Regions from separate parts of the Streptomyces sp. NPDC025784 genome, predicted to be linked through region 3. Evidence: riboswitches for the same ligand, from Rfam matches in the RefSeq annotation. Region 3 holds a riboswitch; each other region holds the start of a gene.
What was found. Region 3 has a riboswitch for S-adenosylmethionine ahead of ACZ4IF_RS00910 (aminotransferase class V-fold PLP-dependent enzyme). Riboswitches for the same ligand answer to the same signal wherever they lie in the genome.
Positions count from the first base shown of each region.

Region 1 (9,433 bases), on a different contig from region 3:
AACCCGCCGGTGGCATGGGAGGCGAGGGCGCGCTGGCCCACCCCGGGAGCGCCACCGGCACGTCCCGGCCCCGGCCGGACACCGGCGGTCGGGGGACGGGCGCGCCGGGGGCGGGAGCCGGGCGGCTCGGAACCACCGGGCCGGTCATGGGGGGAGCCGGCATCCCCGGAACCCCCGCGCAGAACGTCCGCGGCAGGGCCCCCGGAGCCCCCGTCCCCAACGCGGGAGCCAGGGCGACCGGAAGCGGCGTACCGCACCGGGGCGCCGAGGCGTCCCGACCCGGTGGCCGGGGTACGGCACCGGGCGCGGACGGCGGATTCGCGGCGCGCTCCGGAACCGGCGCGGACACCGCGCCGGGGACGGGCTCCTCGTCGCGGCCCGGCCAGGCCGGCCCGCTGCGGCGCCGGGTGCGCGGCGCGACCCTGTCGGCCACCACCGCGTCCAGCCGGCTGCCCAAACGGCCCCCCGTCTCCAACCCGCGCCCGCCCGCCTGGCAGCCCTCGGACGCGGAGGCGGCACGGTCCGAGATCGACGAGTTCGAGGCCGCCGTCCTGCGGGCCCACCGCGAGACCGCCGGCCAGGACCTCGGCACGGGCGCCGGGCCGGGGGACCGTCCCGGCGCCCCGAACGACCCCAGCACGGACAACAGCAGACCCTCATTCCCGGAAGGCACGAGCAAGTGACCATGTGGACAGGCGAGCCGGAGCCCCGGACCGCGGAACCGGCGACCGACGTGAAGGCCGCCGCTGCCGACTTCAACTGGCTGCTCAATCGTTTCGCCACGGAGACGGCAGGTGTCGTCGACGTGATCGGCGTCTCCTCCGACGGGCTCCTCATCGCGGTGTCCCAACAACGCGGCCAGGCCGACTCCGAGCGGCTCGCGGCGATCGTCTCCGGCATCACCAGCCTGGCCATGGGCGCGTCGGGCAACTACGGCCTCGGCGCACTGAACAAGGTGATCATCGACCTGGAGGAGGGCCATGTGCTGGTGTCCGCGCTCGGCGCCGGGGCGGTGCTCGGCGTCGTCGCCTCGAAGGAGGCGAAGCTCGGCAACATCGCGTACGAGATGACCCTCTTCGCCAACCGGGCCGGCGCGGTCCTGAGCCCGCAGCTGGTCATGGAACTGAAGAACACGGTGGGCGTCACGCCGGCCGGCTGACGTCCGACGGGGCCTCATGTCGACCGGTGACGGCCCCGAGAGGTGAAGGGGGACGACGTGATGACGGCTGGTGAGCCATCGGCCATCGACGACGCCGGGTGGGAAGCGGAACCGCCCGCGTCGTTCGTCCGGCCGTTCCTGCTGACCGCGGGGCGGATCGCCGGAGGCGACAGTCTCGTACCGCCGATCCCGATCGAGACCCAGGTGGTCGCGACCGATCTGGGGCTGGCGGCACTGGACGCGTTCGTCTTCGAGCAGCACCGCGACATCATCGCGATCTGCCGGGAGCCGCAGTCGCTCGCGGAGATCGCGGCGAAGCTCCGGATGCACCTGAACGTGATCCGGGTCCTCGCCGACGATCTGCGCGCCGACGGCCAACTGGCCTTGTACGCACCGGCCCACTCCAACCGCGATGTCACCGTACTGCGAAGGGTTATCGATGGTCTCCGAGCTGTCCCCGACTCCAGGGGCGCGATCCGTGAGGGCTGACGGCGAGCGTCCCCAGCCGCCCCTGCCCGTGAAGATGGTGATCGCGGGCGGCTTCGGTGTCGGCAAGACCACCACGGTCGGCGCCATATCCGAGATAGAGCCGCTGACCACCGAGGCGTCCATCACCTCGGTCGCGGCGGGGGTCGACGACCTCACCCACACCCCGGAGAAGATGACGACGACCGTCGCCATGGACTTCGGCTGCGTCACCCTGGACCCCACCCTGAAGCTCTACCTCTTCGGGACGCCCGGCCAGGAGCGGTTCGGGTTCATGTGGGACGACCTCGTGGAGGGCGCGCTCGGCGGGCTCGTCATCGTGGACACCCGCCGGCTCGACGACTGCTACGCGGCCGTCGACTACTTCGAGCACCGCGAGATCCCCTTCGCGGTGGCCGTCAACGCCTTCGACGGCAAGGTCGAGCACGATCTCGACGACGTGCGGTGGGCCCTCGACGTCGCCGACCACGTGCCCCTCACCGTGTTCGACGCCCGGGAACGTGGCTCGGTGCGCGACGCGCTGCTCGTCGTCCTCGAACACGCGCTGGCCACCGCGGAACAGTGACGAGGGGACGGGCCGCGACCCGTCCCCTCCGATACCCGGGGGTGGGGCCGCAGCCCGCCCCCACGGGTGCGCGCTCCGTCCGCCCCTGCCGACGCCTTCGAGTGGCCGAGCGTCGCCTCAGGCCGTACGACGCCTGCGCACGCCGGGGGAGACCGCCACCCGGGCCACCGCCCAGAACAGCACCAGCACGAGCAGGGCGAGGACGGCCGTGAGGGTGGCGCCGCCGACCACCTTCTCGTAGTCGCGCTGGTACAGGCCGTCCACGATGTAGCGGCCCACCCCGCCGAGGCTCACGTAGGCCGCGATCGTCGCCGTCGACACGATCTGGATCGCCGCCGAGCGCAGACCGCTGAGGATCAGCGGCAGCGCCGCCGGGACCTCCACCTGGAGCAGGATCTTCCCCTCCGGCATGCCCATGCCACGGGCGGCGTCGACGGGGGAGGGATCCACGTTGCGGACCGCCTCGTAGGTGGTGATGAGCACCGGCGGGATCGCCAGCACCACGAGCGGGATCATCACCGGCGTGACGCCGATGCCGAGCCAGACGAACATCAGCACCAGCAGGCCGAAGGTCGGCAGCGCGCGGGCCGCGGACGACACGAAGGCCAGCGCGTTGCCGCCGCGGCCGGTGTGCCCGGTGACCAGGCCGATCGGCAGACCGATGCCCGTGGCGATGGCGAGGGCCGACGCCGAGTACTGGACGTGTTCCCAGACGCGCTGCGGGATGCCGTCGTAGCCGTGCCAGTGGGAGCCGTCGCTGAAGAACGAGCGGATGAATTCGAGTACGTTCACGACACGCTCTCCGGGGTGCGGGCGGTGCCCGCGGTCGTGGCCCTGCCGCGGCCCGCCCTGCGCGCGGACGGCGGCTGCCAGGGCGTCAGCACCCTTCGCAGCAGCACCAGCAGGGAATCGGCCACGACGGCGAGGACCGCGGTGGTGACCACCGAGTTCACCGCCAGGACCGGCCGGTGGTAGAACATCGCGGTGGTGAGCAGATTGCCGAGCGCCCCCTGGTTGCCGATCAGCGCGCCGACGCTGACCAGGCTGATGCTGGAGGCGGTCGCCACGCGCAGTCCCGCCGTGATCGCCGGTACGGCGATGGGCAGTTGGACCTGGAAGTAGCGGCGTACGAGGCCGATGCCCATCGCCGCCGCGGCCGCGTTCGTCTCCTCGGGGACCGACCGGACGCCGTCGACGACCGACGGGACGAGGATCACCAGGCTGTACAGGGACAGCGGGATCATCACCGTGAGCCGGCTCAGTCCGGTGTAGTCGATGAGCACCACGAAGAAGGCCAGCGACGGGATCGCGTAGAGCACGGTGGTGACCCACAGCACCGGCGCGTAGACCCAGTTGAAGCGGACGCACAGCAGGCCGATCGGCAGTGCCAGCAGCAGACCGACCAGCACCGGGATCAGGGCCTCCTGCATGTGCCAGGAGATCAGGCCGAGATAGCTGTGCTGGAGGTCGCTCGGTATGTCGAAGAAGCCGTTCATCGCGCGGCCTCGACCTGGGACGGGCCCGGCTCGGAGTCCGTGGCCCGCTGCCGGCGCGCCGCACGGATCGCGGCGGCGATGGTCTCCTGCCCGGCGACCCCGAGCACCTGTCCCGCGCCGTCCACCGCGACCGCTCGGCCCGTGGGCGACAGCACCGCCCGGTCCAGCGCGACCCGCAGCGAGTCGCGGCCCACCTCGAAGGTCTGCCCGTGCGGTTCCAGCGCCTCGACCTCGCCGTCCCACGCCGTGGGGTCGGCCCAGCCCAGCGGCCTGCCGCCGGCATCGGTCACCAGTGCGTGCGAGGGCGCGTCCGCGCGCCCGGCGATCTCCTGCCAGTCGGAGCCCACCGGGAAGACCGCCGTGCGGTCGAGGGTGAGCTCGCGGGTGGACAGGAAGGACAGGCCGCGGATGCCCCGGTCCGCGCCGAGGAACTCCTCCACGAACGCGTCGGCGGGCGACGAGAGCAGCTCGTCGGGCGAGGCGAACTGGGCGAGCCTGCCCCCGGTGCGCATCACGGCGACGCGGTCCCCGACGGTGATCGCCTCGTCCATGTCGTGGGTGACGAACACGATGGCCTTGCCGAGTTCCTCCTGGATGCGGAGCAACTCCTCCTGGAGACCGCGCCGGACGACCGGGTCGACCGCGGAGAACGGCTCGTCCATGAGCAGGACCGGCGGGTCGGAGGCCAGCGCGCGGGCGACGCCGACGCGCTGCTGCTGGCCGCCGGAGAGCTGATAGGGATAGCGGCGGGCCATGCCCGGGTCGAGGCCGACCCGCTCCATGAGTTCGGCCGCGCGGGCGCGGGCGCGCTCCTTGGACCAGCCGAGGAGCCGCGGCACCGTGGCGATGTTGTCCAGGATCGTGCGGTGCTGGAAGAGCCCGGCGTTCTGGATGACGTAACCCATGGACCGGCGCAGCGCGTTGACGGGCCGGCTGCGGATGTCCTCGCCGTTGACCCGGATCGTTCCGCTGCTGGGTTCGACCATGCGGTTGATCATGCGCAACGTGGTGGTCTTGCCGCAGCCCGAGGGTCCGACGAGAACGGTGATGGAGTGGTCCGGTATCTGGAGGGAGAGGCGGTCGACGGCCACCGTGCCGTCGGCGTACCGCTTGCTGACATCTTCGATGGCTATCAAGAGTCGGAACCCTTCGGGAACGGCTTTGCTCGTACGTGGCGCGATCGCGTGCACGAGGGTGCGTAGTCTAGTCAGTTGATGTTCGATCGCGATTGCCGCAGGTGAAGGATTCGCTGGACGGGACGGGTCTGGTCACCCGTCGCGCCGGGATCGCGGGGTGAGCTGGCACCGGGCACCCCGGAAGGCGGGATGCTCGCCGAGACGGCGCGCATAGGCGTCGAGTCGCGGGTGCCGGGCCAGGACGCCGGCCGCGCCGGTCTGGGTGAGCGCCGCCCACAGATCCACGTCCGCGGCGGTCAGACGACGGCCCAGTACATAAGGATGCGCGGCCAGTTGGCGGTCCAGCGGCTCCAGCGCCGTGGACAGGACGTCCGCCGACGCGACCGGCGTGACGTCACGGTCGAGGAGCCGGGACAGCGCGTCGATGTCCGCGGCCAGCGCGGCCGGGCGCAGCGTGGTGACGTGGGCGGCGTCGCCCCCGCCCGGGAGGCCCGCGAGATCGCGCAGGATGTCCGGGGTGTGATTGCTGACGACACGTCCGCTCCAGCGGTCGCCCAGCGTGGGGGCGGTCAGCGGACCCTCGTAGTGGTGCCAGGTGGCCTCGTAGGCGCGGCGCAGCGCGGTGAACGCCTCGGGTGTCGCGGCTCGATCCGCCAGGACCGTGGTCGCCACCGAGTCCTGCAGGCCCAGCAGCCGCAGGGTCACGGACAGCCGCAGCGAGCGCGGGCAGCCCTGCGACAGGTACAACTCGTAGCGGTGGGGCGCCGGGTAGAAGCCCCCGGCGGCCCCCACTCCGATGCGGCTGCGGATGCGCGGCGCACGGGCCGGCACGGACGGTGCCCCGCCCCGGGGACGGAGGCCGGGCAGGGACACGGCCGGGCCCGGATCGCCGGGGAGCGGGCAACAGGCCGCCGGGGCACCGGGGATGGAGGTGCGTGCGTCGGCCGTGCCGCCGCCGCATGTGCTGGAGGTCCCTGAATCCGAAGCGCGCGACGATGTCTTGGGCATGACTCTCCCTGGGAACGACGAGGTCCCGGCCCCGCCCATGGGCAGCGGCCGTGGAGGAACGGAGTGACTGCGCTTGCGTACCGGTTCGAGGCGGCCGGTCTAGTAGGCGCTGGAGACCCGCAGCAGATCGATGTGCAGGCGTCTCGTCAGGTCGTTCCTGGGCATTCCCACCGGTCCCGCTCCAGGGTCCGCGCTCCTGCGCGACCACGCTTGCCCCACCGCGTCGGCGGGACCCGGTCGTCACCCGGGGCACCCCGTCGCGGTGGAAGGGTTGCCTGTCAGCGGGCCGGGGCCGATCACCGCGTCGCACGGAAGAACCGAGTGACGAGGCGCTGACAATCGTGACCGTCCCCGTCAGTGTCGGCGGGCTCCCCGAAGCCGTCAAGAAGGCGTGGACCCGGTCTCACCAGGTGGTCATCCTGGCCGCCCGGCGTTGACATCGGTTTCCGGAAGTGCCTAACTTACGCCGCAGATCGGTCATGAGTGTCAGCGACAAGCCCTGGCTCGCTGTCCGGCAACCCTCCTGTCGCGGTGGGGTGCCCCAGGTGAGGACCGGACCGGAAGACCTTCGGTAAGCGCGAGCGCCCACGGGCGGGAACAGCGATGGAGACGGCGATGCACACAGCTTCGAGGAAGGCCGCACGGCGGCCCCGCGGCTGCGTCCTGCTGTGCGCCGACCGCTGCGTCGACCTGCTCCGTGTCAACAGCGCACTGTGTAGCGCCCCGGGCTGTGCCCGCTGTCGAGGCTGACGGCGTTCTGAATCCCTGACGCGCACCGCCGAGCGGTGTGCCCTCTGCCCGTCCGGCCCCCGGTACCGGCGTCCTCCCGCTGTCCGTCGTCCGCGGCCGTCCCACGGCGCCGCGCCGACGCCGCGTCCGCACGCCCGCCCCGGGGTGTCCCTCTTTGCTGGAGCACTCATGAGTGAACCCTCCGGCGCAGCCGTGTCTCTCGCCGAGGCACCGCCCGCCCACCACCCGCCGAAACCGCTCACGGCCCAGCGGGTCCTGCCGCTGCGCAGGCCGGGCCGCTGGATCGGCACGGCCGTCGTCCTGGTCGTTCTCGCCCAGATCGTCCACGGCCTGGCCACCAACCCCTTCTACCAGTGGGACCGCTTCCGCTACTGGTTCCTGCGCCCCACGATCCTCGACGGCCTCGTCATCACCCTCGAAGTGGCCGCGCTCAGCGCTGTGCTGGGGCTGCTCGGCGGGGTCCTGCTCGCCCTGGCCAGACTCTCCGGCAGCCCGGTGCTGCGCGCGGTGAGCTGGCTGTACACGTGGCTGTTCCGCTCCGTGCCGCTGATCGTCGTGCTGATCTTCCTCTACAACTTCAGTGCCCTGTACCGCACGTTGAGCCTCGGCGTCCCGTTCGGCCCTGCCTTCGTCAGCTTCGACGAGTCGCGGCTCGCCACCGACATGGCGGTCGCCGTCGTCGGCCTCAGCCTCAACGAGGCCGCATACGCCTCCGAGGTCGTCCGCGGCGGAATCCTCTCCGTCGACCAGGGGCAGCACGAGGCGTCCGCCGCGCTCGGCCTGCCGAAGAGCTACCAGTTCACCCGCATCGTGCTCCCGCAGGCGCTGCGATCCATCACCCCGAACTACGTCAACCAGCTGATCGGCCTGATCAAGGGCACGTCCCTGGTCTTCTACGTCTCGCTGCTCGACCTGTTCGGCTCGGTGCAGACGATGGGCAGCACCTACCCCGGCGACATCGTGCCGCTGCTGCTGGTCGCCACGGTCTGGTACCTGATCCTCACGAGCGCCGTGTCCGTCGTCCAGTTCTACGTCGAGCGGTACTTCGCCCGGGGCGCCACGCGCACCCTGCCGCCGACCCCCCTGCAGAAGGCGCGCGCCGGCCTCGGTGACCTGCGGGCCCGGCTGCGCAAGGAGGCCGCCGTATGACCACCGCATCGACCCTCGAAGCGAGCCCCGCCGGCCTGGAGGTGCACGACGTGCACAAGTGGTACGGCACCCAAAGGGTCCTCGACGGTATCGACCTGACGGTTCGTCCGGGCGAGGTCACCGTGATCCTCGGCCCGTCCGGCTCCGGCAAGTCGACGCTGCTGCGGGTGATCAACCACCTGGAGAAGCCCGAGGTCGGCCACGTCAGCGTCAACGGCGAACCGATCGGCGTACGCCGGCACGGCCGACGGCTCAAGGAACTCGGCGAACGGGCGATCCTGGCCCAGCGCAGCCGGATCGGCTTCGTCTTCCAGAACTTCAACCTGTTCCCCCATCTGACCGTCCTCGACAACGTGGCCGCCGCACCCGTCGCCACCGGGAAGCTGACCCGGCCCGCGGCCCAGGAACTCGCACGCGAACTCCTCGGCCGGGTGGGCCTCGGCGACAAGGCGGGCGCCTACCCGCGCCAGTTGTCCGGCGGCCAGCAGCAGCGCGTGGCGATCGCCCGCGCCCTCGCGCTGCGCCCGGGAATCATCCTGTTCGACGAACCGACCTCGGCACTCGACCCCGAACTCGTCGGCGAGGTCCTGGCCGTCATCAAGGACCTGGCGACGAGCGGCACCACCCTCGTGATCGTCACGCACGAGATCGGCTTCGCCCGCGAGGTCGCCGACCGGGTCGTCTTCGTCGACGGCGGCCGCATCGTCGAACAGGGGCCGCCCGGCCAGGTGCTGCACGCCCCGCGCCACGAGCGGACCCGGGACTTCCTCAGCAAGGTGCTCTGACCCGCACCCCCGCACCCCTCCCTGACACCTCCCGGCGTGCCCCACCGCTCCCACGCACCACCCGGCGTCAGGCCCCCCACGGTCACATCACGCCCACCCTCACCCAGCGACAAGGACAGCCATGCCTACGCACTTCTCCCGACGCAGCCTCCTACGCGGGGTCACCGCGGCCACCGCGCTCGTCTCCCTGGCCGCCTCCCTGAGCGCCTGCGGAGGCGACAGCGACGCCGCGACCACGACCGACGCCGCGGGCACGGTGACCGTGGGCCGGCTGTCCAACGGCGCCGCGCAAACGGCGGAGTTGAAGGTCACCGAGGTGAAGTCGATCAGCAAGGAGCTGCCCGCGTCCGTCCGCCGCAGCGGCAGGCTGACGATCGGCGTCGGAGCCCTGCCCGACGGCTTCCCGCCGCTCGCCTACGTCGGCTCGGACCAGAAGACCCTCACCGGCGCGGAACCCGACTTCGGCCGGCTGGTCGCCGCGGTGCTCGGGCTGGAGCCGGAACTGAAGAACTCCACCTGGGAGAACATGTTCGTCGGCATCGACAGCGGCAAGGTCGACGTCGCGTTCGCCAACATCACCGACACCGAGGAGCGCAAGAAGAAGTACGACTTCGCCTCCTACCGCAAGGACGACGTCGGCTTCGAGGTGCTCAAGTCGAGCAAGTGGAACTTCGGCGGCGACTACCGCAGCCTGGCCGGCAAGACCGTGGCCGTCGACAACGGCACCAACCAGGAGAAGATCCTCCTGGAGTGGCAGACCAGGCTCGAGCAGGAGGGCAAGCGGCTCACCGTCAAGCACTTCGCGAGCAAGAACAGCACCTATCTGGCGCTCGACGGCGGGAAGATCGACGCCTACTTCGCGGCCAACCCCGGTGTCGCCTACCACGTGACCCAGACCG
Region 1 is NZ_JBVHMN010000002.1:513,619-523,051, reverse strand. It holds gene ACZ4IF_RS08370 (sensor histidine kinase) at 1-683, shown strand, start outside; gene ACZ4IF_RS08365 (roadblock/LC7 domain-containing protein) at 686-1,159, shown strand; gene ACZ4IF_RS08360 (DUF742 domain-containing protein) at 1,220-1,648, shown strand; gene ACZ4IF_RS08355 (GTP-binding protein) at 1,599-2,210, shown strand; gene ACZ4IF_RS08350 (ABC transporter permease) at 2,328-3,002, opposite strand; gene ACZ4IF_RS08345 (ABC transporter permease) at 2,999-3,706, opposite strand; gene ACZ4IF_RS08340 (ABC transporter ATP-binding protein) at 3,703-4,842, opposite strand; gene ACZ4IF_RS08335 (glutathione S-transferase C-terminal domain-containing protein) at 4,975-5,673, opposite strand; gene ACZ4IF_RS08330 (putative leader peptide) at 5,950-6,015, opposite strand; SAM riboswitch class IV at 6,052-6,197, opposite strand; SAM riboswitch class IV at 6,326-6,434, shown strand; gene ACZ4IF_RS08325 (amino acid ABC transporter permease) at 6,769-7,749, shown strand; gene ACZ4IF_RS08320 (amino acid ABC transporter ATP-binding protein) at 7,746-8,534, shown strand; gene ACZ4IF_RS08315 (ABC transporter substrate-binding protein) at 8,656-9,433, shown strand, end outside.
Region 1: it holds a riboswitch for S-adenosylmethionine, as region 3 does, so the genes downstream of both, ACZ4IF_RS08325 (amino acid ABC transporter permease) here and ACZ4IF_RS00910 (aminotransferase class V-fold PLP-dependent enzyme) in region 3, are expected to answer to the same signal.

Region 2 (9,433 bases), on a different contig from region 3:
ATCACAGGGCTCGCGCGCAGGCACCGAATCATCGTGCAGGTGCTGCCGTTCACGGCGGGAGCCCACATGGCGATGGAGGGCCCCCTCAAGCTGATGACCTTCGAAGACGCACCCCCGCTCGCCTACCTCCAAGGGCTGGGCACAGGGCGGTTGGAGGACGACCCGGCGTCAGTGGCCCACCACGACCTGACCTTCCACCTTCTCGGGGCAAGTGCGCTCTCGGCGCAGGAATCCCTGGCCCTGGTCGACTCGGTGGCAGAGGATTACGCTCATGTGGAACAGCCTTGATAACGCTCTGAGCGTGCCTACTTGGCGCAAGTCGAGCTACAGCGGAGCAAGCGGCGGCGACTGCCTGGAGGTGGGCGACGGTCACCCCGCACTCGTGCCGGTCCGGGATTCCAAGAACCCTCTCGGTCCGGCACTCACCTTCCGGACCGAGGCGTGGACGGCCTTCGTCGAGAACCTGAAGCGCTGACCACCGGGGTCTGCCGGCCGGCAGACCCCGCTTCAGGTCAGGGCGTTCACGCGCACACGTCGGGGCGGCACCCGCGGCTCACGCGACGGGTGCCGCCCGGGCGGCGCAGGGTCAGCTCAGCGAGCGCAGCGCCGACGCGTCGTACGGCGCCAGCTCCTCGAACCGTCCGTCGAGGACCTTCGCCGCCCACTCCGGGTCCTGGAGCAGCGCACGGCCGACGGCGACGAGGTCGAACTCGTCGCGCTCCAGGCGGTCCAGCAGGTTGTCGAGGCCGGCCACCGGGGCGCCCTCGCCCTGGAACGCCTTGATGAAGTCGCCGTCCAGGCCCACCGAGCCGACGGTGATGGTGGGCTTGCCGGTCAGCTTCTTCGTCCAGCCGGCCAGGTTCAGGTCCGAGCCGTCGAACTCCGGGAGCCAGTAACGGCGGGTGGAGGCGTGGAAGGCGTCCACACCGGCCGCGGCGAGCGGCGTGAGGATCGCGTCCAGCTCCTCCGGCGTCTCGGCGAGCCGCGCGTCGTACGCCTGCTGCTTCCACTGCGAGTAGCGGAAGATGACGGGGAAGTCCGGCGAGACCGCCGCGCGGACGGCGGCCACGATCTCGGCCGCGAACTTCGCGCGCGCCACCGGGTCGCCGCCGTAGGCGTCCGTGCGGCGGTTGGTGCCCTCCCACAGGAACTGGTCGATGAGGTAGCCGTGGGCGCCGTGCAGTTCGACGCCGTCGAAGCCGATGCGCTCCGCGGCGGCGGCGGACTCGGCGAACGCCTCGACGACGTCGTCGAGGTCCTGCTGGGTCATGGCCTTGCCGGTGACGTCCGCCCCGGCCGAGGTGAGGCCGGAGGGGCCGACCGCGGGGGCGTCGGCGAACGGCGGCTCGCCCGCGTTGCGCACCATGCCGATGTGCCACAGCTGGGGCACGATCGTGCCGCCCGCCGCGTGCACGGCGTCGGCGACCTTGGTCCAGCCCGCCAGCTGCTCCGCGCCGTGGAAGCGCGGCACCCGGTCGCTCTGCCCGGCCGAGTCGTGGCCCACGTAGGTGCCCTCGGTGACGATGAGGCCGACGCCCGCGGCGGCGCGGCGGGCGTAGTAGCCGATGACGTCCTCGCCCGGGATTCCCCCGGGGGAGAACATGCGGGTCATCGGGGCCATCACGATCCGGTTGGGGACGGTCAGCCCGTTCAGGGAAACGGGCCGGGACAGGATCTCTGCGGCGCGGGAGGCGGCGGTGTCGCTCACGGAGCGGTCTCCTCGGGTGGGGTCGGAGAGGCGTCACTCTGACGCCGAGCGGGACATTCCGGGTGGTATGTGCACATGCATTAACCACCCCTCCCGGTAAACCCCCGGACCCCGGCCCCGCATTCCGCCGCACCCGCACGGCACCTGTGATCCCGACCACGCCCCGCCGGGGACACAGCCGGACCGCGTACCCGAAAACGCCCGAGGGCGGCACCCTGGAAAGGGTGCCGCCCTCGGAACGAAGGACGGTGATCGACCGGGGTCGATCAGAAGTCCATGTCACCGCCCGGCATGCCGCCCGGAGCGGCCGCGGCGGCCTTCTCCGGCTTGTCGGCGATGACGGCCTCGGTAGTGAGGAACAGCGCGGCGATGGAGGCGGCGTTCTGCAGGGCAGAGCGGGTCACCTTCGCCGGGTCGATGATGCCCTCGGCGATCATGTCGACGTACTCGCCGGTCGCGGCGTTCAGACCGTGGCCGACGGCCAGGTTGCGCACCTTCTCGACGACGACGCCGCCCTCGAGGCCGCCGTTGACGGCGATCTGCTTGAGCGGGGCCTCCAGCGCGAGCTTCACGGCGTTGGCGCCGGTCGCCTCGTCACCGTCGAGCTCCAGCTTCTCGAACACCTGGGAGGCCTGGAGCAGGGCCACGCCACCACCGGCGACGATGCCCTCCTCGACGGCCGCCTTCGCGTTGCGAACGGCGTCCTCGATGCGGTGCTTACGCTCCTTGAGCTCGACCTCGGTGGCGGCACCGGCCTTGATGACGGCCACGCCGCCGGCCAGCTTCGCCAGACGCTCCTGGAGCTTCTCGCGGTCGTAGTCCGAGTCGGAGTTCTCGATCTCGGCACGGATCTGGTTGACCCGGCCGGCGACCTGGTCGGCAGAGCCGGCGCCGTCGACGATCGTGGTCTCGTCCTTGGTGATGACGACCTTGCGGGCACGGCCCAGCAGGTCCAGACCCGCGTTCTCCAGCTTGAGGCCGACCTCCTCGGAGATGACCTCGCCGCCCGTGAGGATGGCGATGTCGCCGAGCATGGCCTTGCGGCGGTCACCGAAGCCCGGAGCCTTGACGGCGACGGACTTGAAGGTGCCACGGATCTTGTTGACGACCAGGGTCGACAGGGCCTCGCCCTCGACGTCCTCGGCGATGATCAGCAGCGGCTTGCCGCCCTGCATGACCTTCTCGAGGAGCGGGAGCAGGTCCTTGACGTTGCTGATCTTCGAGTTGGCGATCAGGATGTACGGGTCGTCGAGGACGGCCTCCATACGCTCCATGTCGGTGGCGAAGTACGCCGAGATGTAGCCCTTGTCGAAGCGCATACCCTCGGTGAGCTCCAGCTCCAGACCGAAGGTCTGGGACTCCTCGACGGTGATGACGCCTTCCTTGCCGACCTTGTCCATCGCCTCGGCGATGAGCTCGCCGATCTGGGTGTCGGCGGCGGAGATGGAGGCCGTGGAAGCGATCTGCTCCTTGGTCTCGACATCCTTCGCCTGCTCCAGCAGCGCGCCGGAGACGGCCTCGACGGCCTTCTCGATGCCGCGCTTGAGGGCCATCGGGTTGGCGCCGGCGGCGACGTTGCGCAGGCCCTCGCGGACCAGGGCCTGGGCGAGGACGGTCGCGGTCGTCGTACCGTCACCGGCGACGTCGTCGGTCTTCTTCGCGACTTCCTTGACCAGCTCGGCGCCGATCTTCTCGTACGGGTCCTCCAGCTCGATCTCCTTGGCGATGGACACACCATCGTTGGTGATCGTGGGGGCGCCCCACTTCTTCTCAAGGACGACGTTGCGGCCCTTGGGGCCGAGGGTCACCTTGACGGCGTCGGCGAGCTGGTTCATACCGCGCTCAAGGCCGCGCCGTGCCTCCTCGTCGAACGCGATGATCTTGGCCATGTGAAGTGGTCCTCCCGGACTGGGGTGGAAAGCTCACAGGACCGCGCTGGCGCCCGCGACGGACGGCCTGCCTGCCTCGTGGTTCCTTGCCCCACCCGGCCTGCGGGCCTCACCGACCCGGTCCTTCGTTGTCACTCTCACCTTCAGAGTGCTAACGCCAATGATTAGCACTCGCCCCTGTCGAGTGCAAGCGGCTCCAGCGGATCCCCAGGTGAACACGGGGGCGCACGGGAGCGGACCACGGGACGGCCCCCGGACCGCGGACAGACCGAAGGGCCCGTACCCCATGGGGATACGAGCCCTTCGTCACGTCGAACAATCAGTCGGCGCGTGCTTCAGCCGGCAGCCAAACGGACCATGTCCGCCTGCGGCCCCTTCTGACCCTGCGAGATCTCGAACTCGACCCGCTGGCCCTCTTCAAGGGTGCGGTAACCGTCCATCTGAATCGCGCTGTAGTGGACGAATACATCCGCACCACCGTCGACCGCGATGAAGCCGTACCCCTTCTCCGCGTTGAACCACTTGACGGTGCCCTGAGCCATGCCTAACTCCCCTATTACTGGCCCTTGCACAGATCCACACTTCGCGGATCCGGGTCAGACCTCACCCCCCAACGGTTGGGGGTGTGCGCCGGAACGCGTCGACCGCGGCTGAATGTATCTGCCCAACTGCCGTCTGCAACAGGTCAATCGGACGAGAATTCTGGGCACGGCCGATCGGGAATATGCGGAGAATGTGCGAAGATTCAGGGCAAGTCGGGCCCCGTAAATGCCATAAACGGCTCAAAAAGGCGGGGCACTTTGGCTACTTCTTGTCGGGTGCCGCACAGGTACTCATATGCGTCCGGCATGAAATGCCAAGCGGGTTCCCCAACTGTACCGTGCTCAACCATGCAGAATTGCCCCCTCCGTTTCTCTCACGGAGGGGGCAATTCGATGAACTCTCGGTGATGGGCATTACCCTCGGTAACGATCTCACTCTCGGTGACGGCAGTCCGCGGGACTCGCGCCCGGCCGCCGGCACGTCACCGCCCGGGCGTCAGCCTCCGGCGACGGCCGGGATGATCGAGACGCCCGCACCGTCCGGCGTCGCCGTCTCGAGACCCTGCTCGAACCGCACGTCGTCGTCGTTGACATAGACGTTGACGAAGCGGCGCAGCTTGCCCTGGTCGTCCAGGACCCGCGCGGAGATGCCCGTGTGGTTGTTCTCCAGGTCGGCGATGACCTCGGCGAGGGTCGCGCCCTCGGCGCTCACCTCGGCCAGGCCGCCGGTGTAGGTACGCAGGATGGTGGGGATGCGGACGTTGACGCTCATGATGCGAGGCCAGCCTCTCGGAAGGAGTCCAGGTTCGGGCGGATGGTCGCGGTCAGGCCGGTGTCCGAGGCCACCGCGTCCAGGGTCTTGAGGCCGTCGCCGGTGTTCAGCACGACCGTGGTCAGGGCCGGGTCGAGCAGACCGTTCTCGATCAGCTTGCGGGTGACGCCGACGGTCACACCACCGGCCGTCTCCGCGAAGATGCCCTCGGTGCGCGCCAGCAGCTTGATCGCGTCGACGATCTGCTCGTCGTTCACGTCCTCCACGGCACCGCCGGTGCGCCGCGCGATGTCGAGCACGTACGGGCCGTCGGCCGGGTTGCCGATGGCCAGCGACTTGGCGATGGTGTCCGGCTTCTGCGGGCGGACGACGTCCTGCCCGGCCTTGTAGGCGACGGAGACCGGCGAGCAGCCCTCGGCCTGGGCGCCGAAGATCTTGTACGGCTTGTCCTCGACGAGGCCGAGCTTGATCAGCTCCTGGAGACCCTTGTCGATCTTCGTGAGCTGGGAGCCGGAGGCGATCGGGACGACCAGCTGGTCCGGGAGCTTCCAGCCGAGCTGCTCGCAGATCTCGAACGCGAGGGTCTTGGAGCCCTCCGCGTAGTACGGGCGCAGGTTGACGTTGACGAAGCCCCAGCCCTCGCCGGCCGGGTCGCCGATCAGCTCGGAGCAGAAGCGGTTCACGTCGTCGTAGTTGCCCTGGATGCCGACGAGTTCGCCGCCGTAGACCGCGGCCATGACGACCTTGCCCTGCTCCAGGTCGTGCGGGATGAACACGCAGGAGCGGAAGCCGGCACGGGCCGCGGCGGCGCCGACGGCGCCGGCGAGGTTGCCGGTGGAGGAGCAGGACAGCGTGGTGAAGCCGAAGGCGCGGGCGGCCTCCAGGGCCTGCGCGACGACGCGGTCCTTGAAGGAGTGCGTCGGGTTGCCGGAGTCGTCCTTCACGTAGAGGCCGCCGGTCACGCCCAGTTCGCGGGCGAGGTTGTCGGCCTTGACGAGCTTGGTCCAGCCGGGGTTGATGTTCGGCTTCTCGGCGACGTCCGCGGGGACGGGCAGCAGGGGGGCGTAGCGCCAGATGTTCGCGGGGCCCGCTTCGATGCGCTTGCGGAGTTCCTCGGTGTCGTAGGCCGAGTAGTCGTACGCGATCTCCAGCGGGCCGAAACACTCCTCGCAGGCGAAGACCGGGCCGAGGGGCACGCGGTGGCCGCACTCCCGGCACGAGAGGGCGGCGGCGGGACCGAGGTCGACGGAGTTCGTGGTGGTTGCAACTGTCTGCGCAGCCATGGAGGCGAGGCCCTTTCTCCTCATCTTCCTCACGACGCATCTCGCCGTGAGACGGATTTGGCACCTTCCCAAGCCGGGAGCCTCGCGGTGCGATCGAGACGTCGATCGGTACGAGACCGGCTGGAGGGTTGCCGGGGCTTCATCGGGCCGTATCCCTCTGCCCCTCTGGATGAGCGGTATTTGATTGTTTGACTATTGAACTGCTTACGCGCCGACGATCCAGGACATGCGATGGTCACCCGCGTTGTTCAAGACTGTAACCGACGGCCAGGACAGTTGAACCTGTCGTCCGAACCGCGAGACGGCCCTAGCCGATCAGCCGCTGCCACGGCGGGCATGCCGATGAGAGCATGTGATCAAACAGTGAGGAGCCGCAGACTGTGCTGGAAGAAGTTGAGCGCTGGCTGGGCACACGCTCCTGGTCCGTGTCCGATCGCCCGCTCCACAAGCTCATGGCCGCGAAACGCGCCACCGGTTCGACGGTCAGCGTGGTCCTGCCCGCCCTCGACGAGGAGGAGACGGTCGGCGACATCGTCGCGATCATCCGCCACGACCTGATGGAACAGGTCCCCCTCGTCGACGAGATCGTCGTCGTCGACTCCGGCTCCACGGACCGCACCTCCGAGGTCGCCGCCGCCGCGGGCGCGCGGGTCGTGCACCGCGACGACATCCTGCCGCGCATCCCGGCCGTGCCCGGCAAGGGCGAGGTGCTGTGGCGGTCGCTGCTCGTGACGAGCGGGGACATCATCTGCTTCATCGACGCCGATCTGAAGGAGTTCTCCTCGGACTTCGTCACCGGGATCGTCGGCCCGCTGCTCACCGAACCGGGTGTGGACCTCGTCAAGGCGATGTACGACCGGCCGCTGACCGTGTCCGACGGTTCCGCGTCCGGCGCGACGGCGGCCGGCCAGGGCGGCCGTGTCACCGAACTCATGGCCCGTCCCCTGCTCAACATGCACTGGCCGCAGCTCGCGGGCTTCGTCCAGCCGCTGGGCGGCGAGTACGCGGCCCGCCGCTCCCTGCTCGAACAGCTGCCGTTCCCCGTCGGGTACGGCGTCGAACTGGGCATGCTCGTCGACGCGCTGCACCTGGTGGGTCTGGACGCCCTCGCCCAGGTCGACGTCGGCGTCCGCAAGCACCGCCACCAGGACGGCCAGGCGCTCGGCCGGATGGCCGCCGCCATCTACCGCACCGCACAGCTCCGGCTGGCCCGCGGGCACCTGGTCCGCCCGGCCCTCACCCAGTTCGAGCGGGGCGAGGACGGCTTCGAGCCGCGCACCTACTCCGTCGACACGGAGGAGCGGCCACCGATGGCGGACATCGCCGAATACCAGTCACGCAAAGTGGCATAGCCCCGGTCTGCGAAAACACGGAGTGACCGACTCCGCCGGTCGTATACGGCCTGTTCGTACCGTCGTCCGTACGTTTGAGCGTTTCCGGGCCGGGCTAGGTTGAGGCGTATGGCTTCCACGGCTTCTGCGCAGGGCGCTGCCCACCGCATTCTCGTCGCGTCCAACCGCGGCCCGGTCTCGTACGAGGTGCGCGAGGACGGTTCGCTGCACGCCAGGCGGGGAGGCGGCGGGCTGGTCTCCGGCCTCTCCGCGATCGGTCCGGACGCGGGCGCCCTGTGGGTGTGCTCGGCGCTCGGCGACGGCGACCGCGAGGCGGTGCGCCGCGGGGTCGCCGAGGAGGGCGTGCGCATGCTCGACATCGACGCCGAGGTGCACGCCGGCGCCTACAACGGCATCGCGAACTCGGTCCTCTGGTTCGTGCACCACATGCTCTACCAGACGCCCCTGGAGCCGGTCTTCGACGCGGAGTTCCGACGCCGGTGGGCCGCCTACGAGACGTACAACCGCGCGTTCGCCGAGGCCCTGGCCGACGCCGCGGCCGAGGGCGCCGTGGTGATCGTGCAGGACTACCACCTGTGTCTGGTGCCCGGCATGCTGCGCGAGCTGCGCCCGGACCTCAGGATCGGCCACTTCTCGCACACGCCCTGGGCCCCGCCGGAGTACTTCCGGATGCTGCCGGACGACGTCCGCGCCCAGCTGGTGTGGGGCATGCTCGGCGCCGACCGGCTCGGCTTCCTCACCTGGCGCTGGGCCCACGCCTTCATGATCTGCGCCGGACAGACCGACGGCGAGCGGATCTTCCCCAGCTGGCCGAGCGGCGACCCGCGCAGGGCCGTCGATCACACCCCGACCGGCCGCCCTCCGCTGCGGTCCACCGAGATCGGTGTGCACGGACTCGGCGCGGACGCGGACTTCCTGCGCCGGCGCGCGCACGAACCGGACGTCGACGAGCGGATGGCCGCGCTGCGCGAGCAGATCGGCGAGGGCCGCAGGACCATCGTGCGGGTCGACCGGACCGAACTGTCGAAGAACATCGTGCGCGGACTGCTGGCGTACCGGCAGCTGCTCGACGACCACCCCGAGTGGCACGAGCGCGTCGTGCACGTCGCCTTCGCGTACCCCTCGCGCCAGGACCTGGCCGTCTACCGCGACTACACCGCCGAGGTGCAGCGGCTCACCGAGGACATCAACTCCCGGTACGGGAAGCCGGGATGGACCCCGGTCGTGCTGCACGTCAAGGACGACTTCGCCCGGTCGCTGGCCGCCTACCGGCTCGCCGACGTGGCCCTCGTCAACCCGATCCGCGACGGCATGAACCTCGTCGCCAAGGAGGTCCCCGTCGTCTCCGACGAGGGCTGCGCGCTGGTGCTGTCCCGGGAGGCCGGCGCCTTCGAGGAGCTGCGCGAGGACGCGATCGAGATCAATCCCTTCGATGTGACCGGTACCGCGCGGGCGCTGCACGAGGCGCTGACCATGCCGGCCCACGAGCGGGCGGAGCGCACCAAGCGGCTGGCCGCCGCGGCGACCGCACTGCCGCCCTCCCGGTGGTTCCTGGAGCAGCTGCACGCGCTGGAGGCACTCGGCGGCACTCAGCCGAGCTGAGCCGCCAGCGCCGCCAGCAGACGTACGACGCCGCCCGGGCCGTCCACCACCGTGTCGGACCGGTCGGCCAGTTCGGCGACCTCGGAACTGCCGCTGCACACGAGAAGGCCGGGGACGCCGTCGGAGCGGAGCTTGTCGACCGCGGCGAACGCCGGCAGGTCGCCCAGGTCGTCACCCGCGTACAGCACGGACTCGGCGCCGATCTCACGGGCGTACTCCAGGAGCGCGACACCCTTGTCCATGCCCGGCGGGCGCAACTCCAGGACCATGCGGCCCGGTTCGACG
Region 2 is NZ_JBVHMN010000007.1:150,116-159,548, reverse strand. It holds gene ACZ4IF_RS18045 (helix-turn-helix domain-containing protein) at 1-288, shown strand, start outside; gene ACZ4IF_RS18040 (DUF397 domain-containing protein) at 272-475, shown strand; gene ACZ4IF_RS18035 (NADH:flavin oxidoreductase) at 587-1,708, opposite strand; gene groL (chaperonin GroEL) at 1,975-3,597, opposite strand; gene ACZ4IF_RS18025 (cold-shock protein) at 3,933-4,139, opposite strand; gene ACZ4IF_RS18020 (MoaD/ThiS family protein) at 4,636-4,911, opposite strand; gene thrC (threonine synthase) at 4,908-6,194, opposite strand; SAM riboswitch class I at 6,212-6,370, opposite strand; gene ACZ4IF_RS18010 (glucosyl-3-phosphoglycerate synthase) at 6,575-7,546, shown strand; gene ACZ4IF_RS18005 (alpha,alpha-trehalose-phosphate synthase (UDP-forming)) at 7,655-9,148, shown strand; gene otsB (trehalose-phosphatase) at 9,136-9,433, opposite strand, start outside.
Region 2: it holds a riboswitch for S-adenosylmethionine, as region 3 does, so the genes downstream of both, thrC (threonine synthase) here and ACZ4IF_RS00910 (aminotransferase class V-fold PLP-dependent enzyme) in region 3, are expected to answer to the same signal.

Region 3 (9,433 bases):
ACTCACCACCGGCGACAAGCTGGTCGCCATCACGGACGCCGCGGCGCACTCCATGACGGTCTACCGCAACGGCCAGCAGATCAACCAGATCCCGGTCACCACCGGCAAGCCCGGCTTCGAGACCCGCAACGGTGTCAAGGTGGTGCTGGAGAAGCAGTACTTCGTACGGATGCGCGGCACCACCGTCGGCATCGCCGAGGACAGCGCCGACTCGTACGACCTGCCCGTCTACTACGCCACCCGGGTCACCTGGAGCGGCGAGTACGTGCACGCCGCGCCCTGGTCCGTGGGCGACCAGGGATACGCCAACGTCAGCCACGGCTGCACCGGCATGAGCACCAGCAACGCCGAGTGGTTCTTCGACAATGTCCGCGAGGGCGACATCGTGCAGGTCAAGAACTCCAACGGCGCGACGATGGACCCGTTCGGCAACGGCTTCGGCGACTGGAACATGCCCTGGAAGAAGTGGCGCGAGGGAAGCGCCGTCGTGGGCGGCACCCCCGATGCCCCCTCTGCGGCGCAGAAGGCCCGCCTGCGCCCAGAGTCCGTGTGACGTCCGGGCGCCGGGCGGGAGCCCGCCTCTCAGGCGCCCAGAAGAGCCTTACGGCGCAGCAGGGAGGCCAGCGAGGCCGCGAACTCCACCGGGTCCACCGGATGGGTCACGGCCGCCTCCGCGCGGCTCCACGTGGCCAGCCAGGCGTCCTGGGGCCGGCCGATCAGGACGAGCACGGGCGGGCAGTTGAAGACCTCGTCCTTGATCTGCCGGCACAGACCCATGCCGCCCATCGGCACGGCCTCGCCGTCCAGCACGCAGACGTCGATGCCGCCCTTGTCGAGCTCGCGGACGACGGCGGCCGGCGTCGCGCACTCCACGAACTCGACGGCGGGTACGTCGGGAGCGGGCCTGCGCCCGGTTGCGAGCCGCACCTGTTCGCGGGTGTTGGAGTCGTCGCTGTAGACCAGCACCGTGGCGGTCGGCTGCATTCTTCCTCCGAGACGTCGGCGTCGTACGGACATGAAGCGATCGGGCTGATCGGTCAGGCCCCGATGCGCGGATGCTACTCCCTTGAACACCTCGTCAACACCGGTTCGGACAGGCCTTCGATGGGCCATATGGGCTGGACACACCCCATCAACACTCCGAACGGCACCCCCCGGGGTGAGGGCGGGATAAGCGACCGACATAATGTCGGTCGTGGCGACAGCAACGACAGTAGAAACCGGGCACGCGCACCCGTCGGTCAATCGGCCGAACCTCACCAGCGTCGGAACCATCATCTGGCTGAGTTCCGAGCTGATGTTCTTCGCGGCCCTCTTCGCGATGTACTTCACCCTGCGATCGGTGACCGGGCCGGAGCACTGGAAGGAAATGGCGTCCAGCCTGAACTTCCCGTTCTCCGCGACGAACACCACGATCCTGGTGCTCTCCTCCCTGACCTGCCAGCTCGGCGTATTCGCCGCCGAGCGCGGGGACGTGAAGAAGCTCCGGATGTGGTTCGTCGTCACCTTCATCATGGGTGCGATCTTCATCGGCGGTCAGGTCTTCGAGTACACCGAGCTGGTCAAGAAGGACGGGCTCTCGCTCTCCTCCGACCCGTACGGCTCGGTGTTCTACCTGACCACCGGCTTCCACGGACTGCACGTGACGGGCGGCCTGATCGCCTTCCTGCTGGTCCTCGGCCGCACCTACGCGGCCCGGAGGTTCACCCATGAGCAGGCGACCGCCGCCATCGTCGTGTCCTACTACTGGCACTTCGTCGATGTCGTCTGGATCGGCCTCTTCGCCACGATCTACATGATCAAGTAGCCGGGCCCACCGCCCGACACATCCAGAAGCATCGACGCAGAAGATCCTGACACCGGGGTAATCCGTGAAAAAGCTCTCCGCACGACGACGCCATCCGCTGGCGGCGGTCGTCGTCCTACTCCTCGCGCTGGCGGCCACCGGGGGGCTGTACGCCGCGTTCGCACCCGCGGGCAAGGCGCAGGCCGATGAAACCGCCCAGTCCCTCGCCATCGACGAGGGCAAGAAGCTCTACGCCGTGGGCTGCGCAAGCTGCCACGGCACCGGCGGTCAGGGCACCACCGACGGGCCGAGCCTCGTGGGCGTCGGCGCCGCGGCGGTCGACTTCCAGGTCGGCACCGGCCGTATGCCGGCCCAGCAGCCGGGCGCGCAGATCCCGAAGAAGAAGGTCATCTACTCGCAGGCCGAGATCGACCAGCTGGCGGCGTACATCGCTTCGCTCGGCGCCGGTCCCGCGATCCCGACCAAGAACCAGGTCAGCCCCGAGGGGGCGGACATCGCCGCGGGTGGCGAGCTCTTCCGCACCAACTGCGCCCAGTGCCACAACTTCACCGGCAAGGGCGGCGCGCTGACCCACGGCAAGTACGCGCCCAGCCTGGAAGGTGTCGACCCGAAGCACATCTACGAGGCCATGCAGACCGGCCCGCAGAACATGCCGTCCTTCCCCGACACGACGCTGTCGACGAAGAACAAGCAGGACATCATCGCGTACCTCGACGCGGTCAACGGTGACGACACCGAGAGCCCCGGCGGCCTCGAACTGGGTGGCCTCGGGCCGGTCAGTGAGGGCCTGTTCGGCTGGGTGTTCGGTCTCGGCGCGCTGATCGCCGTCGCCGTCTGGGTCGCCGCTCGGACCGCAAAGGCCAAGAAGTCATGAGTAGCCAAGACATTCCAGAAGAGAACCTGCCCGCTGCGCAGGACGCCGACGAGCACGCTCCCGGCACGGTAGCCGTCGCGGACGAGACGAACCCGTTCGCGGACCCCGGCCTGCCGCCCCACGAGCACCGCATCCAGGACATCGACGAGCGGGCCGCCAAGCGGTCCGAGCGTACGGTCGCCATGCTGTTCACGCTGTCGATGCTGGCGACCGCCGGGTTCATCGCGTCGTACGTGACGATCCCGAGCGACAAGTCGATCTACGTCTTCCCGATCGGGCACATCAGCGCGATGAACTTCGCGCTCGGTCTGACCCTCGGAGTGGCGCTGTTCTCGATCGGCGCGGGTGCGGTCCACTGGGCCCGCACCCTGATGTCCGACGTCGAGATCATCGACGAGCGTCACCCGATCGCGGCGGAGCCCGAGGTCAAGGCCAAGGTCCTGGCCGACTTCAAGCAGGGTGCCAAGGAGTCCGCGCTCGGCCGTCGCAAGCTGATCCGCAACACGATGTTCGGCGCGCTGGCCCTGTTCCCGCTCTCCGGCGTGGTGCTGCTGCGGGACCTCGGTCCGCTGCCCGGCACCAAGCTCCGCCACACGCTGTGGTCCAAGGGCAAGCTGCTCGTCAACATGAACACGAACGAGCCGCTGCGTCCCTCGGACGTCGCCGTCGGTTCGCTCACCTTCGCCAAGCCCGAGGGCCTGGAGGAGCACGACGAGGACTTCCAGAAGGAGATCGCCAAGGCGGCCCTGATGATCGTCCGGCTCCAGCCGGAGAACATCAAGGACAAGCAGGAACTCGAGTGGTCCCACGAGGGCATCGTGGCCTACTCGAAGATCTGCACCCACGTGGGTTGCCCGATCTCCCTGTACGAGCAGCAGACGCACCACGTCCTCTGCCCGTGCCACCAGTCCACCTTCGACCTCTCCGACGGTGCCCGAGTCATCTTCGGCCCGGCCGGTCACGCCCTGCCGCAGCTGCGCATCGGCGTGAACGACGAGGGCTACCTCGAGGCGCTCGGCGACTTCGAAGAGCCCGTCGGTCCTGCATTCTGGGAGCGCGGATGAGCACTACCACGACCTCCGACTCGCGCTCGCGCGAGAAGGCGCCCGCGGGTGAGCGGGTAGCCGACTGGGCCGACGGCCGCCTGGGGATCTACTCCCTGGCCAAGGCCAACATGCGCAAGATCTTCCCCGACCACTGGTCGTTCATGTTGGGTGAGGTCTGCCTCTACAGCTTCATCATCATCATCCTCACGGGTGTGTACCTGACGCTGTTCTTCCACCCGTCGATGAACGAGGTGGAGTACCACGGCAGCTACGTCCCGCTGCAGGGCCAGCTGATGTCCGAGGCGTTCAACTCGACCATGCACATCTCCTTCGATGTGCGCGGTGGTCTGCTGATCCGGCAGATCCACCACTGGGCGGCGCTGATCTTCCTCGCCGGCATGTTCGTGCACATGATGCGCGTGTTCTTCACGGGTGCGTTCCGCAAGCCCCGTGAGGTCAACTGGGTCTTCGGATTCCTGCTGTTCGTCCTGGGCATGTTCACCGGCTTCACCGGCTACTCGCTCCCGGACGACCTGCTCTCCGGCACCGGTGTCCGCTTCATGGAGGGCGCGATCCTGTCCGTGCCGATCGTCGGCACGTACCTGTCGTTCTTCCTCTTCGGCGGCGAGTTCCCGGGCGGCGACTTCGTGGCCCGCTTCTACTCGGTGCACGTGCTGCTGCTGCCGGGCATCATGCTCGGCCTGGTCGTCGGCCACCTGATCCTGGTCTTCTACCACAAGCACACGCAGTTCGCGGGCCCCGGCAAGACGAACAACAACGTCGTCGGCATGCCGCTGCTGCCGGTCTACATGGCCAAGGCCGGAGGCTTCTTCTTCCTGGTCTTCGGTGTCATCGCGGCCATCGCGGCGATCGCCTCGATCAACCCGATCTGGTCCCTGGGCCCGTACCGTCCGGACCAGGTGTCCACGGGCGCCCAGCCCGACTGGTACATGGGCTTCTCCGAGGGTCTGATCCGTGTCATGCCCGGCTGGGAGATCAACTTCTGGGGTCACACGCTCGTCCTGGGCGTGTTCATCCCGCTGATCATCTTCCCGCTGGTCCTGGTCGCGATCGCGGTCTACCCGTTCATCGAGTCCTGGGTCACCGGCGACAAGCGCGAGCACCACATCCTGGACCGCCCGCGCAACGTCCCGACCCGGACCGCGTTCGGTGCCGCCTGGATCAGCTGGTACTTCGTCCTGCTCGTCGGTGGTGGCAACGACCTCTGGGCCACGCACTTCCACCTGTCGATCAACTCGATCACCTGGTTCGTCCGGATCGCGTTCTTCGTCGTGCCGGTGCTGGTCTTCCTCGCCACCAAGCGGATCTGCCTCGGCCTCCAGCGCCGCGACCGGGACAAGGTGCTGCACGGCCGCGAGTCGGGCATCATCAAGCGCCTGCCGCACGGTGAGTTCATCGAGGTCCACGAGCCGCTCAGCCAGGACGCGCTGCACACGCTCACCGCGCACGAGCAGTACAAGCCGGCCGAGATCGGCCCGACGGTCGACGAGAACGGTGTCGAGCGCAAGGTCAGCGGCCCGGAGCGGCTGCGCGCCAAGCTGAGCAAGGGCTACTACGGGGAGGACAACCAGATCCCCAAGCCCACGGTCGAGGAGTACAAGGAGATCACGAGCGGCCACGGCCACCACTGATCACCTGCCGATCCTGCTGATCGCCACGGCTGGAGCCCCGTCCATTGCATGGACGGGGCTCTTTGCCGTCCTCCGGGCTGGATAGGGTGGAGCCTGCCGGTACGTGCGTGCGTACCCGCCTTTTGTACGTGTCTACGAACCCAGGAGCGGCATATGAGTGCTGTGACCCCCGCTGGAGGCGACATCGCGGCGGGCCGTTCCTGGCCCGAGGTACTGAACGGCCTGCTCGACGGCCGTGACCAGAGCGCCGACGACACGGCGTGGGCGATGGACCGCATCATGCGCGGCGAGGCGACGGACGCGCAGATCGCCGGCTTCGCGGTGGCGCTGCGCGCCAAGGGCGAGACGGTCGAGGAGATCTCCGGACTCGTCCGGACGATGTACGAGCACGCCAACGTGATCGAGGTGCCGGGCCCGGCGGTGGACATCGTCGGGACGGGCGGCGACGGCGCGAAGACGGTGAACATCTCCACGATGTCCGCGATCGTGGTCGCCGGGACCGGCGCCAAGGTCGTCAAGCACGGCAACCGGGCCGCGTCGTCGGCCTCGGGCGCCTCGGACGTCCTGGAGAAGCTCGGCGTCAATCTGGAACTGACACCGAAGCGGGTCGCCGAGGTGGCCGAGGAGGCCGGGATCACCCTGTGCTTCGCCGTGAAGTTCCATCCGGCGCTGCGTCACGTGGCCGCCGCGCGCGGCCAGCTGGGGATCCGGACGACGTTCAACATCCTCGGCCCGCTGACCAACCCGGCACGGGTGAAGGCCCAGGCCGTCGGTGTGGCGGACCCGCGCATGGCGCCCATCGTGGCCGGTGTCTTCGCCGAGCGGGGCAACTCCTCGCTGGTCTTCCGCGGTGACGACGGGCTCGACGAGCTGACCACGACGTCGACGTCGCGCGTCTGGGTCGTGCGCGACGGCAAGGTGACCGAGGAGCGCTTCGACCCGCGCGACGTCGGGATCGAGCTCGTCCCGGTGGAGGCCCTGCGTGGCGCCGACGCCTCGTACAACGCGGACGTCGCACGACGGCTGCTGAACGGCGAGCACGGTCCCGTGCGGGACGCGGTCCTGCTGAACTCGGCGGCGGCGCTGGTGGCGCTCTCGCCGGGCGACGCGCCGCTGACGGAGCAGATCCGTGCCGCCATGGCGCTGGCGGCCGAGTCGATCGACTCGGGGGCCGCGAAGCAGGCCCTCGACCGGTGGGTGCGGGTCAGCAACGCCTGACCGCCGCCGTCCGTACCCGACGTGACACAGGGCGCAGTCCGGATCCTGGACTGCGCCTTGCACGTCGAAGATCTTCTGGCAAGATGCTGTACCAGGTCATGAGCGACAGCCATCAGGCCCCGGCCGGCTGTCCGGCAACCCTCCGTCCGTGGCGGGGTGCCCCGGGTGAAGACCAGGCCGTAGGCAGCGAGGTCTACGGCAAGCGCGGACCCCTCGTGTCACCAGGGGTCCTGGTCGTTCGAGGGAGCCTTCTGTGAGCAAGCGAATGCGATAGGGCGTCGAGCCCCGCCTCCGCGTACCCCTTTCACCTTTTTCCCGCGTCGAGCCGTACCTCCGTGCACCGGCCGCGCGGTGATTCCGCCTGCCTCTCACAGGAGCTCGCCATGTCTGTCACCACCGTTGCCGCCGACCAGTCCGTTTGTGCCCCTCTGGCCGTTCTCGGGCGAGATGTCACCGTCCCGCTCGTGACGGGCGGCGAGGTCACCTACGCCGCGCTCGACTACGCCGCCAGCGCCCCGGCCCTCCAGCGGGTGTGGGACGACGTCGCCGCGTACGCCCCGTACTACGGAAGCGTGCACCGCGGGGCCGGCTACCTCTCGCAGCTGTCCACCGACCTGTTCGAGAACGCCCGCCGGACCGTCGCCGAATTCCTCGACTGCCGCTCCGACGACCAGCTCGTCTTCACGCGCTCCACCACCGACTCGCTCAACCTGCTGGCCGCCACCCTTCCGGCCGACTGCCAGGTCTTCGTCTTCGAGACCGAGCACCACGCCTCGCTGCTGCCCTGGCGGGACGCGCAGGTGACGTACCTGAACGCCCCGCGCACCCCCGAGCAGGCGGTCGCGACGCTGGAGCGGGCCCTCGCCGACCGGGAGCCTTCCCCAAGCTCTCGGCTGCGCTCGAGCAGGGGAGGCCCCTATGGCCCGGCCCTGGTCTGCGTCACCGGCGCCTCGAACGTCACCGGCGAACTCTGGCCGGTGCGCGAACTGTCCGCCGTCGCGCACGCCCACGGCGCGCGCATCGTGCTGGACGCCGCGCAGCTGGCCCCGCACCACCCGGTGTCGGTGCGGGACCTCGACGTCGACTGGGTCGCCTTCTCCGGGCACAAGCTGTACGCACCCTTCGGCGCCGGCGTCCTCGCGGGCCGCGCCGACTGGCTGCGGGAGGCCGACCCGTACCTGGCGGGCGGCGGCGCGAGCCGCAAGGTGTCACGGCGCGAGGACGGCGGTGTGGACGTGGAGTGGCACGACACCGCCGCGCGGCACGAGGCCGGTTCGCCGAACGTCATCGGCGCCTACGCGATCGCGTCCGCGTGCAGGGCACTGACCGAGGCCGGCTTCGACACGCTGGTCGCCCGCGAGCGGCACCTGATCGACACGGTCCGCGCCGGTCTCGCCGACGTGCCCGAGGTGCGGGTGCTGTCGCTCTTCGGCGACGACGCCGCGCGCGTCGGTGTGATCTCCTTCGTCGTCGAGGGCTGGAACAGCTCGCACTTCGCCGCGGCGCTCTCCGCCGAGTACGGCATCGGTGTCCGCGACGGCCTCTTCTGCGCCCATCCGCTGGTCAGGACCCTGCTCGGCAGCGACCCGCAGACCCAGGGGGAGTGCGGGGCCCCGGAGGCCGCGCCCGGCGAGAAGTCCCTCAACGCGATCCGCGTCAGCTTCGGCGCGGGTACCCCCGACGAGCACGTCGAGCGCTTCGTCACCGCGGTGAAGGAACTCGTGCGGGACGGCGCGAAGTGGCGGTACCGCACGGAGGACGGCCGCTGCGTGCCCGCGGTCTGAGCGGGGTTCTCGTCAAGGGCCGCCCGGCGACCGGGCGGCCCTTCGTGCTGCGGTCACACGATCAGGAGTCGAGCCCGATCGCGAACGCCGCCTCCAGGTCGTGCTGGGAGTAGGTGCGGAACGCTACGTGCGTGTCCGTGGCCTCGACGCCCGGAATCTTGCTGATCTTGCCGGGGATGACGTCCGCCAGGTCGTCGTGGGCCTGCACCCGGACCATCGCGATCAGGTCGTACGTACCCGTGACGGAGAAGACCTCGCTGACGGAATCCAGCGCGGCGATCGACTCGGCGATCTCGGGGATCCGGTCCACGCTGGTCTTGATGAGGACGATCGCGGTGATCACGGCTGGTTCTCTCCCTCGGGGGCCGCTGCTGAGGCTCTCACCCTACTCGCGGTCCAATCTGCCCGGTCGCCGCGCCGGGGGTCCGCCGTGCGGCCGGGCCGTCGCCGGGGGCGGTGTCCCCTCGGCGGACCCGGCGGCCGTCCGGCCGAACCGCAGCCACGCGTAGCCGAAGCCGAGTGTGAAGCCCACCAGATGGGCCAGATAGGCGACCCCGGGGCCGCCGTCGTCCTGGCCCGCCGCCAGCCACTGGAGGATCACCCAGAAGGGCAGCACCACCCAGGCCGGAAAACGCAGCGGCAGGAAGAAGAGGAACGGCAGGAGACTGGTCACCCGGGCCGTGGGGAACAGGTACAGGAACGCGCCGAGCACCGCGGAGATCGCCCCGGAGGCGCCGACCAGGGACTGCTGCGACTCCGCGTTGGCCGCGGCGTAGCCGAGGAGCGCGAGGTAACCGCAGCCCACGTAGAAGAGGGCGAACTGCAGATGCCCCATGCGTTCCTCGGCCATCAGCCCGAAGACGAAGAAGAAGAGCATGTTGCCCAGGAGATGGAGCCAACTGCCGTGGATGAAAAGGGCCGTGGCGGGGGTCAGTGCCTCGCGCGCGGCTCCGTCGAACAGATCGCCGGGGACCACGCCCCAGCGCCGGAAGTAGGCACGCTGCGCGGTGGCCAGCGTGTCCCCGGTGCCGTAGACCGGGTTGAGGCCGGAC
Region 3 is NZ_JBVHMN010000001.1:207,373-216,805, reverse strand. It holds gene ACZ4IF_RS00945 (L,D-transpeptidase) at 1-553, shown strand, start outside; gene ACZ4IF_RS00940 (response regulator) at 583-984, opposite strand; gene ctaE (aa3-type cytochrome oxidase subunit III) at 1,187-1,807, shown strand; gene qcrC (cytochrome bc1 complex diheme cytochrome c subunit) at 1,872-2,681, shown strand; gene qcrA (cytochrome bc1 complex Rieske iron-sulfur subunit) at 2,678-3,745, shown strand; gene qcrB (cytochrome bc1 complex cytochrome b subunit) at 3,742-5,379, shown strand; gene trpD (anthranilate phosphoribosyltransferase) at 5,533-6,597, shown strand; SAM riboswitch class IV at 6,692-6,808, shown strand; gene ACZ4IF_RS00910 (aminotransferase class V-fold PLP-dependent enzyme) at 6,981-8,381, shown strand; gene ACZ4IF_RS00905 (Lrp/AsnC family transcriptional regulator) at 8,443-8,724, opposite strand; gene ACZ4IF_RS00900 (rhomboid family intramembrane serine protease) at 8,767-9,433, opposite strand, start outside.